Regions from separate parts of the Enterobacter sp. R4-368 genome, predicted to be linked through region 2. Evidence: predicted binding sites of a transcription regulator. Region 2 holds the regulator's gene; each other region holds the start of a gene.
The links. The regulator PurR, encoded in region 2, represses purine synthesis genes. The targets are predictions, from matches to a motif close to CANGCAAACGTTTGCNTG.
Positions count from the first base shown of each region.

Region 1: H650_RS13610 (nucleobase:cation symporter-2 family protein) is a predicted target of PurR. The motif match lies at 1,708-1,725, and genes of this name have one in related genera.
Region 3: purT (formate-dependent phosphoribosylglycinamide formyltransferase) is a predicted target of PurR. The motif match lies at 1,857-1,874, and genes of this name have one in related genera.

Region 1 is NC_021500.1:2,894,130-2,897,410, forward strand. Features, by position in the region: gene recG (ATP-dependent DNA helicase RecG) at 1-1,652, shown strand, start outside; gene H650_RS13610 (nucleobase:cation symporter-2 family protein) at 1,777-3,162, shown strand.
Region 2 is NC_021500.1:729,052-732,332, forward strand. Features, by position in the region: gene H650_RS03315 (MFS transporter) at 1-843, opposite strand, end outside; gene cydH (cytochrome bd-I oxidase subunit CydH) at 1,012-1,101, opposite strand; gene purR (HTH-type transcriptional repressor PurR) at 1,399-2,424, shown strand; gene punR (DNA-binding transcriptional activator PunR) at 2,443-3,281, opposite strand, start outside.
Region 3 is NC_021500.1:909,552-912,832, forward strand. Features, by position in the region: gene ptrB (oligopeptidase B) at 1-200, opposite strand, end outside; gene H650_RS04195 (tellurite resistance TerB family protein) at 279-938, opposite strand; gene yebF (protein YebF) at 1,033-1,383, opposite strand; gene H650_RS04205 (YebG family protein) at 1,442-1,780, opposite strand; gene purT (formate-dependent phosphoribosylglycinamide formyltransferase) at 1,912-3,090, shown strand.

The DNA.
Region 1 (3,281 bases), 2.2 Mb from region 2:
TGCAGGAAACCCTGACGCCGGTTTACCCCACCACCGAAGGCATCAAACAAGCGACACTGCGCAAGCTCACCGACCAGGCGCTGGAACTACTGGCGACGTGCGCCATCAGCGAACTGCTGCCGCCGGAGCTGGCGCAAGGCATGATGAGCCTGCCAGAGGCGCTGCATACGCTGCATCGCCCGCCGCCGTCACTGCAATTAAGCGATCTGGAAAGCGGGCAGCACCCGGCGCAGCGCCGTTTGATCCTTGAAGAATTACTGGCGCACAACCTCAGTATGCTGGCGTTGCGTGCCGGCGCGCAGCGTTATCATGCGCAACCACTCAGCGCCAAAGATGAACTGAAAAACCGCCTGCTGGCGTCGCTACCGTTTAAACCAACCGGCGCACAAGCGCGCGTGGTCGCGGAGATCGAGCGCGATATGGCGCTGGATATGCCGATGATGCGCCTGGTGCAGGGTGATGTGGGCTCCGGTAAAACGCTGGTTGCCGCGCTGGCAGCGCTGCGGGCGATAGCCAATGGCAAACAAGTGGCGATGATGGCACCCACCGAACTGCTGGCAGAGCAGCACGCTAACAATTTCCGCAACTGGTTTGCGCCGCTCGGCGTGGAAGTGGGCTGGCTGGCGGGCAAGCAAAAAGGCAAAGCGCGCCAGGCACAGCAAGAGGCAATTGCCAGCGGTCAGGTGCAAATGGTGGTGGGCACCCATGCCATTTTCCAGGAACAGGTGCAGTTTAACGGTCTTGCGCTGGTAATTATCGACGAACAACACCGCTTTGGCGTTCATCAGCGGCTGGCGCTGTGGGAAAAAGGCCAGCAGCAGGGTTTTCACCCGCACCAGTTGATCATGACGGCAACACCGATCCCACGCACGCTGGCGATGACCGCCTACGCCGATCTCGACACCTCGGTGATCGACGAACTGCCGCCGGGCCGTACGCCGGTCACTACCGTCGCTATCCCCGATACGCGCCGCAACGAGATTATCGATCGCGTACGCAGCGCCTGTACCGGCGAAGGCCGCCAGGCCTACTGGGTTTGTACATTGATCGAAGAGTCCGACCTGCTGGAAGCACAGGCGGCGGAGGCGACCTGGGAAGAGCTGAAACTGGCGTTGCCGGAGCTGAATGTTGGCCTGGTGCATGGCCGCATGAAACCGGCAGAAAAACAGGCGGTAATGCAGGCATTCAAACAGGGCGAGCTGCATTTGCTGGTCGCTACTACGGTGATTGAAGTGGGCGTGGATGTGCCAAATTCCAGCCTGATGATTATCGAAAACCCGGAGCGGCTCGGACTTGCGCAACTCCACCAGCTACGTGGCCGCGTTGGGCGCGGTGCGGTGGCCTCCCACTGCGTACTGCTCTACAAATCCCCATTATCAAAAACCGCGCAAAAACGCCTGCAAGTGCTCCGCGACAGTAACGATGGCTTTGTGATTGCGCAAAAAGATCTGGAAATTCGCGGCCCCGGCGAACTGCTTGGTACCCGCCAGACCGGCAACGCGGAATTTAAAGTTGCCGACCTGCTGCGCGATCAGGCGATGATCCCGGAAGTACAGCGCGTAGCCCGCCATATTCATGAGCGTTATCCGCAGCTTGCCGAAGCGCTGATCGACCGCTGGATGCCGGAAACAGAACGCTACTCCAACGCCTGAGTTTTAGAACCTTATCCCGCAAAACGAACACCCCTTAGAAAAGTATGTTTTTAGCATAGCAACCGTTTGCTTTTACCAAACAGTCCGATAAAATCAGCGCTTTTCCATCAGGGGATTGCTTGAGATGTCCGTAAACACCATCGAGTCAGAAAGTGCGCAACCGGTTGCGCAGACTCAACCCAGCGAACTGATCTACCGCCTTGAAGATCGCCCGCCGCTGCCGCAGACCCTGTTTGCCGCGCTCCAGCACCTGCTGGCGATGTTTGTTGGCGTTATCACGCCCGCGCTGCTTATCTGCCAGGCGTTGGGTTTACCGGCTCAGGACACTCAGCACATTATCAGCATGTCGCTGTTCGCCTCTGGCGTCGCCTCTATTATCCAGATCAAAGCCTGGGGACCTGTTGGCTCCGGGTTGCTCTCGATTCAGGGCACCAGCTTTAACTTTGTTGCGCCACTGATCATGGGTGGTACCGCGCTGAAAACCGGCGGTGCGGATGTGCCCACGATGATGGCTGCGCTGTTCGGCACCCTGATGCTGGCCAGCTGCACCGAAATGGTCGTTTCCCGCATCCTGCCGTTTGCGCGTCGCATTATTACCCCGCTGGTTTCCGGCGTGGTGGTGATGATTATCGGCCTGTCGCTGATTCAGGTGGGTCTGACATCCGTAGGCGGCGGTTTTGCCGCGATGAGCAACCACACCTTCGGCGCGCCGAAAAACCTGCTGCTGGCAGGCGTGGTGCTGGGGCTGATTATTCTGCTTAACCGTCAGCGCAACCCCTATTTACGTATCGCGTCGCTGGTGATCGCCATGGCCGTTGGCTATGTGCTGGCGATGTTTATGGGTATGCTGCCGGCATATAGCGCACCGGCAACGTCCTTTATGGTGCCGACGCCGCTTTACTACGGTCTGAGCATTGACTGGACCCTGCTGCTGCCGCTAATGCTGGTATTTATGATCACCTCGCTTGAAACCATCGGTGATATCACCGCCACTTCTGACGTTTCCGAGCAGCCCGTCGCTGGCCCGCTGTATATGAAGCGCCTGAAAGGCGGCGTGCTGGCAAATGGTCTCAACTCGTTTGTTTCCGCTGTTTTCAACACTTTCCCGAACTCCTGCTTCGGCCAGAACAATGGCGTTATTCAACTGACCGGTGTTGCCAGCCGCTATATCGGTTTCTTCATTGCGGTGATGCTGATGGTGCTCGGCCTGTTCCCGGCGGTCAGCGCTTTTGTACAGCAACTGCCTGAGCCGGTACTGGGCGGTGCAACGCTGGTGATGTTCGGTACGATTGCCGCATCCGGTGTACGCATTGTTTCCCGCGAGCCGTTGAACCGCCGCGCGATCCTGATTATCGCGCTGTCGCTGGCCGTTGGCCTCGGCGTTTCTCAGCAGCCGCAAATCCTGCAATTTGCCCCGGACTGGCTGAAAAACCTGCTCTCTTCCGGTATCGCCGCAGGCGGGATCACCGCGATTGTACTGAATCTGATTTTTCCACCAGAGAAAAACTGATAAACCCGGCGGCAACGGGGCGAAAACCGTTGCCGCCGTAACGCCCTTTCATCATTCCGCCCTTGAGCATTGCGCATAAATCGTGCATAACTGCCAGACTGGCAACTGGGGATGGAAGA
Region 2 (3,281 bases):
CAGCATGATGGCAATCAGCAGGATCAAAAAACCTTTCAGCGTGCCGGTGACCGAGCGATCCGCCAGTTTGCCGCCAAGATAATTACCAATGGAGAAACCAACGCCAATCAACACCAGCATCGCCGTCACAAAAACGGGAGTGGCATCGGTAATGGTGTGCAGTACCGGCGCAATGTAGGTATACAGCGTGAACATGGCGCCTGCGCCGAGCACGGTGGTCAGCAATGCGGACAACACTTGTGGGCGTACCAGTACCGACAGCTCTTTACGTACGTCCGGGCGCTCACCTGTGCCACCTTTCGGCAGCGAAAAGAACAGGCTTGCCATGGCAATCACACCCAGCCCGGCGGTGGCCATGAAGGACATACGCCAGCCAATGGTTTCACCCAGCCAGGTTGCGGCAGGCACACCGCCAATGTTAGCAATGGTCAGCCCCATAAACATGGTTGCCACTGCGCTGGCCTGCTTCTCTTTGGCGACAACGCTTGCCGCCACCACCGAGCCAAGACCAAAAAACGCGCCGTGGTTCAGGCTGGTGACGATCCGCGCCAGCATTAATGTGGCGTAATCCGGCGCAATCGCCGACAGCACGTTACCGAGCGTAAAAATCGCCATCAAAAAGATCAGGGCATTGCGTCTGCCGCGGTGAGACAGCAGCAATGTCATTAACGGCGCACCGACCATTACGCCGATAGCGTAGGCGCTAATCAGCATCCCCGCCGCCGGAATAGAAACGTCGACGCCGCGGGCAATAACCGGCAGTAATCCCATCGGGGAAAACTCGGTGGTACCAATGCCGAAGGCGCCAATCGCCAGGGCAAGCAAAGGGAAATTAATTTTCATCTGTGACTCCAAAATAGACATGCCGACTTGCGACCCTGTCGCTGAAGCCAAAAGTATGACAGCTATCACAAAAAACAGAAGTTAGCAGAATGACAAAAGATTATTGCAGAAGTGATAACAATGGCGGGGAAGAAAACCGAGGGAGAAAAGGCTCTCCCTCGCGATAGATCAATGCAGTGCAGCAGTCAGACCGCCGAAAACAATCAGGCTCAGAACGATGACGGTAGTGATTAAAGAATACTTCAGATCGGTGCTCATCAATTTTCCCCTTTTTAATTTCCCCACAAAAAGTGAGATAACGCATTTTTGCACAAATTATCTTAAAAATCTTGCGGGAATTCGCAGGAGAAACGTTTTAATACTTCCCCTTTTGCTCAAGATCAGACAAAATTCGACGCTAAATTTATTAGCGTACCGGCCATTGACTCCCCTCCTGACGTCCAGTGTCGTTTTCCCGGCGTACCGCACCCCCTTTGATGGGTACAGGGTGATTAAAGGCAAACGTTTACCTTAAGTATTATCAGGAGCTTATGATATGGTCTGGAGTGATATCTGATGGCAACGATTAAAGACGTAGCGAAACGAGCAAACGTTTCCACTACAACCGTATCACATGTAATTAACAAAACCCGTTTCGTCGCCGAAGAGACGCGCAACGCTGTGTGGGCGGCGATTAAAGAGTTGCACTATTCCCCCAGCGCCGTCGCCCGCAGCCTGAAAGTGAATCACACTAAATCGATCGGCTTGCTGGCCACCAGCAGTGAAGCGGCCTACTTTGCTGAAATTATTGAAGCCGTAGAGAAAAAGTGCTTCCAGAAGGGTTATACCCTGATCCTCGGCAATGCCTGGAATAGCCTCGAAAAACAGCGTGCTTATCTGTCGATGATGGCGCAAAAGCGCGTTGATGGTTTGCTGGTAATGTGTTCCGAATACCCGGAATCGCTGTTGAGCATGCTGGAAGAGTACCGCCATATTCCGATGGTAGTGATGGACTGGGGCGAAGCGAAGGCCGACTTTACGGATTCCGTTATTGATAACGCCTTTGAAGGCGGTTATATGGCCGGGCGCTACCTTATTGATCGCGGACACCGCGATATTGGCGTGATCCCCGGCCCGCTGGAGCGTAACACTGGCGCTGGCCGTCTGGCCGGCTTTATGAAAGCGATGGAAGAAGCCCTTATCAGCGTGCCGGAAAACTGGATCGTGCAGGGCGATTTCGAGCCGGAATCCGGCTATCGCGCGATGCAGCAAATCCTCAATCAGGCGCATCGCCCTACCGCAGTCTTTTGCGGCGGTGACATTATGGCGATGGGCGCACTGTGCGCTGCCGATGAGATGGGTTTACGCGTACCGCAGGATATTTCCCTGATTGGTTATGACAACGTACGTAACTCACGCTTCTTCACCCCGGCCCTGACCACGATTCACCAGCCGAAAGATTCGCTGGGAGAAACGGCGTTTACCATGCTGCTTGATCGTATCGTCAACAAGCGCGAAGAGTCGCAGTCTATTGAAGTACATCCGCGTCTGGTTGAACGCCGTTCCGTGGCCGATGGCCCGTTCCGCGACTACCGCCGCTAACCGCTTATTACGGAGCCGTTAATTCGGCTCCCGTAACCACTCGTCATTCAGCGTTTCGCTATCTCCCAGATATTCCAGCAGCCAGTTTAACGCCGGGGACGCCTCATTTTGTTGCCATGTCAGGCAGCACGCCGCATCCGGGAAGGGATTTTCCAGGGTCAGCGCAACCCAGTCACCGCTGTCGAGCCGCGGGCGGGCAAAGTGGGCCGGCACCATTCCCACGCATAACCCTGCCGATAAGCACGCCTCCGACGACGCCCAATCAGGAACAATCACGCGTTTCTGATTATCCAGCAGCCAGGTAATACGTTTCGGCAACGAGCGGGACGTATCTTCCTGGATAAGTGAAGGCCAGTTGCGCAAGGTATCGTCGCTAAGCGGGCCTGCCAGTGACGCCAGCGGATGGCGACTGGAAACCACGCATTTCCAGCTCAGCATTCCCATATCGCGAAACGCATAACGCCCACCGACGGGAATAGCCTGCGTTGCGCCGATCGCCAGCTCCACCCGCCCGTCAGCAAGCGCATCCCAGACACCGTTAAAGACTTCCTGGTAGACCTGCAACTCAACATCACTGAAATGTCGATAGAAATCGACGATTAATTGCCGGGTACGTTCAGGTTTTACGATGTTGTCGACGGCGATCGCCAGTTGCCCGCGCCAGCCGTTGGCAATTTGCTGGCACTGCTGACGGGTGATCTGCATTTTTTTGATAACAGCTCGCCCTTCTTTCAAAAACCAGACTCCGGCAGGCGTAAGCTCAACATCCCGATGGCGGCGTTCAAACAGCGGAACAGCCAGCCACTCTTCAAGTTGCCGCACGGTATAGCTCACCGCAGAAGGTACACGGTGTAACT
Region 3 (3,281 bases), 180 kb from region 2:
GAGATAATTTCTGCCAGCACGTCGTCCTGTAACGCTTGCTGGGAAGCCATCACTTCTCGCCCGTAATCATTTTCCTGATGGAGGTAATCCAGAACATCTGGCTGTGAGCGCGTATCGTCCCGCAGCCAGTAATAGTTGTCGATACGCGTATCACCATGCATTGTCATGGCGTGCGGGATTTTTTTTGCTTTTGGCGACATAGCACAATTCTTATTTGGTTTTACATACCTATAAGGGTGGCAAAACCCACGCGCGATGCAAGCGAAACGTAATTTAAATCATGAGCTAAGCGCTAATTTCTGCTTTTTGAGATCCGCCTCGATATCTTCTCGCACATCTTGCGGAATTTTTAACGCATCGCCCAGCGCGTTCAGATAGCTGCGTTCCATAAAATGATCGATATCGATAACGGCGCAGCTCAGGAAGTAAACTTCCAGCGCTTCTTCTTCGTTTTGCACTCCCTGCGCCAGACGCGCGGGGTCCAGCGGCTGGTCTATAGCATTCGCTACCAGTTGCTGCCCTTGCGCTTCCACACCTGCTTCACGCAACTGCTGTTCTATCGCCGCACGTTCTTTATCATCAATGTGTCCGTCGCTTTTAGCGGCGAACACCAGCGCCAGGATCAGCCGCTCAGTGCGGACATCCAGAGGCGTATTGTGCTGACCAAATTGCGGCTCACCTTGATGCGCATCCCGGATGCGATCTTTATACTTATTCCACAACACGCTGCCCGCAACGGCTCCCCCACCCACCAGCAAAGCGCCGGTGCCATATTTCGCGAGCAGTTTGCGCGATGATTTACTGGCGACCAGCAGGCCCGCCAGGCCACCTAATGCACCCGGCACCAACAAATTGTTGAGTCCATGGCCACCGGGAGACGGCGTCTGCGTATCACCTTTTTGACCAAGCAATGACTGCAGTTGATTTAACCAGCTCATAGAACCCTCGCTTATCATGACAGTTGTGCGCACAGAGTAAGCGAGGGGGATGTCAGGAAGTGTCTATATCTGAAAAGAATGGGAAAATGCGGTGTTACGATCGCGGCTGATACTCTGCGGTTCCGCCTTTACAATCGATAGTCACTCGATAGTGAAGGTCCGCGCTTTTCCCGCGTACGGTTAACGGCACAACCCATTTATCATTCTTGCCGGTAATTTCCTTCGGATTGACCCAGGCGACTGGATCGGCCTGACCCAGTTTCTTTTGATCATCAGCCCATCGGACAATGCGATTCTGCAGATAATCCCGCTTAACACTGGCGGCAATGCCGTCTGCCTTGAGTCCCTCGCACGAGGGAAATTTCACCGACTTATCCGTAACGGCATGCGCCGCCATACTGCCTGCCAGCAAAAGCAAACCGGCGAAAACTCCTGCTATTTTCATGCTTATCTCCTGGTTTTTACCCCTTCAAAGCATGGTACAGATTGCTGGCAGTGCAAGCTCAGGCGACTTTCACGCGCTTCGCTGCAGTTTTGATATCCACAGCGTCAGTCGCTTCAGAATCTGAAGAGTCGACCGGCGCTACCGCTTCTTCAGCTTCCGTGCCCGGTAATTTGCCTGATTTCAGGATGCCGTTAAGCGCCTCTTTTTGCTCAGCAAGCCACAGCGCCATCTGATCGCGCGCGTTGTCTTCCAGATCTACCGGCCCTGTTGCAAGCCAGTCACCGAGGACTTCGGCCAGATCGAGCATCTTATCGTAAGCATCGGCTTCCTTTTTACTGGCAAAAGACATTTTTTCCTCACCTTCACGAATGACAACGTATTTAACTTCTACCGCCATGATGCAGCCTCATTTAACTGTGTATTTATACAGTATAGTAGCGCGATGAAAAAACCACCGCAAGTGATAAAAGACAGGCGCAAACGTTTTCGTTTATACTGCGCGCAAATTTTTTCTAACGGTACAATGCTATGACTCTTTTAGGAACTGCGCTGCGCCCCGCAGCAACACGCGTGATGTTATTAGGCTCTGGTGAACTGGGCAAGGAAGTTGCCATCGAATGTCAGCGTCTGGGCATTGAAGTGATCGCCGTGGATCGCTATCCCGATGCACCTGCGATGCATGTTGCGCATCGTTCGCATGTGATCAATATGCTTGATGGCGCGGCGTTGAAGGCACTGGTTGAACAGGAAAGACCTCACTTTATCGTGCCGGAAATCGAAGCTATCGCCACCGATACGCTGATTGAGCTGGAAGCGCAAGGTCAGCATGTCGTCCCCTGCGCACGCGCCACCAAGCTAACGATGAACCGTGAAGGCATCCGCCGCCTGGCGGCTGAAGAGTTACAACTACCCACCTCCAGTTACCGCTTTGCCGACAGTGAAGCTGCATTTCAGCAAGCCGTCGCGGAGATAGGTTTACCTTGTATTGTAAAACCGGTGATGAGCTCCTCCGGTAAAGGGCAGAGCTTTATTAAAAGCGCCGATCAATTAGCAAGCGCCTGGGAATATGCCCAACAAGGCGGCCGCGCCGGTGCCGGGCGTGTCATTGTTGAAGGTGTGGTCAATTTTGATTTTGAAATCACATTGCTGACCATCAGCGCCGTCGACGGCGTTCATTTCTGCGCGCCGGTCGGGCATCGCCAGGAAGATGGCGACTACCGCGAATCCTGGCAACCGCAGCAAATGTCGCCCCTGGCGCTGGAGCGCGCGCAAGCTATCGCCAGCAAAGTGGTGCTGGCGCTTGGCGGCTACGGCCTGTTTGGCGTTGAGCTTTTTGTTTGCGGCGATGACGTTATCTTCAGCGAAGTTTCGCCGCGCCCGCACGATACCGGCATGGTGACCTTGATTTCGCAGGATCTTTCCGAGTTTGCCCTGCATGTCCGCGCGTTTCTCGGCATGCCCATTGGCGCTATTCGTCAGTATGGTCCTTCCGCTTCGGCGGTGATCCTGCCGCGCCTGACCAGTCAGAATGTCACCTTTGATAAGGTGGACAGCGCCGTAGGTGCTGGCGTGCAGTTGCGTCTGTTTGGTAAGCCGGAAATTGCGGGTTCCCGCCGTATGGGCGTCGCGCTGGCCGTGGCAGATAACGTTGAAAAAGCGGTGGAATATGCCGTTGCGGCGGCGGCGGCGGTGAAGGTCAGCGGGTAAACAGCCTTCCCGGCAGGTTGCATTGATTGCTTCCTGAAGGCGAACAAATCCCTCACAGCCGCATCTGCATCTGCCGGCCCCCTGAGAGTCAAATCGGGGGGCAATAAAGCAGAATCAGCTTCTTAGCGGCCGTCACCCTGGACGAGTGAGAGAAAAAAAGCCCGGTCGGCATTTATGCGACCGGGCTTTTA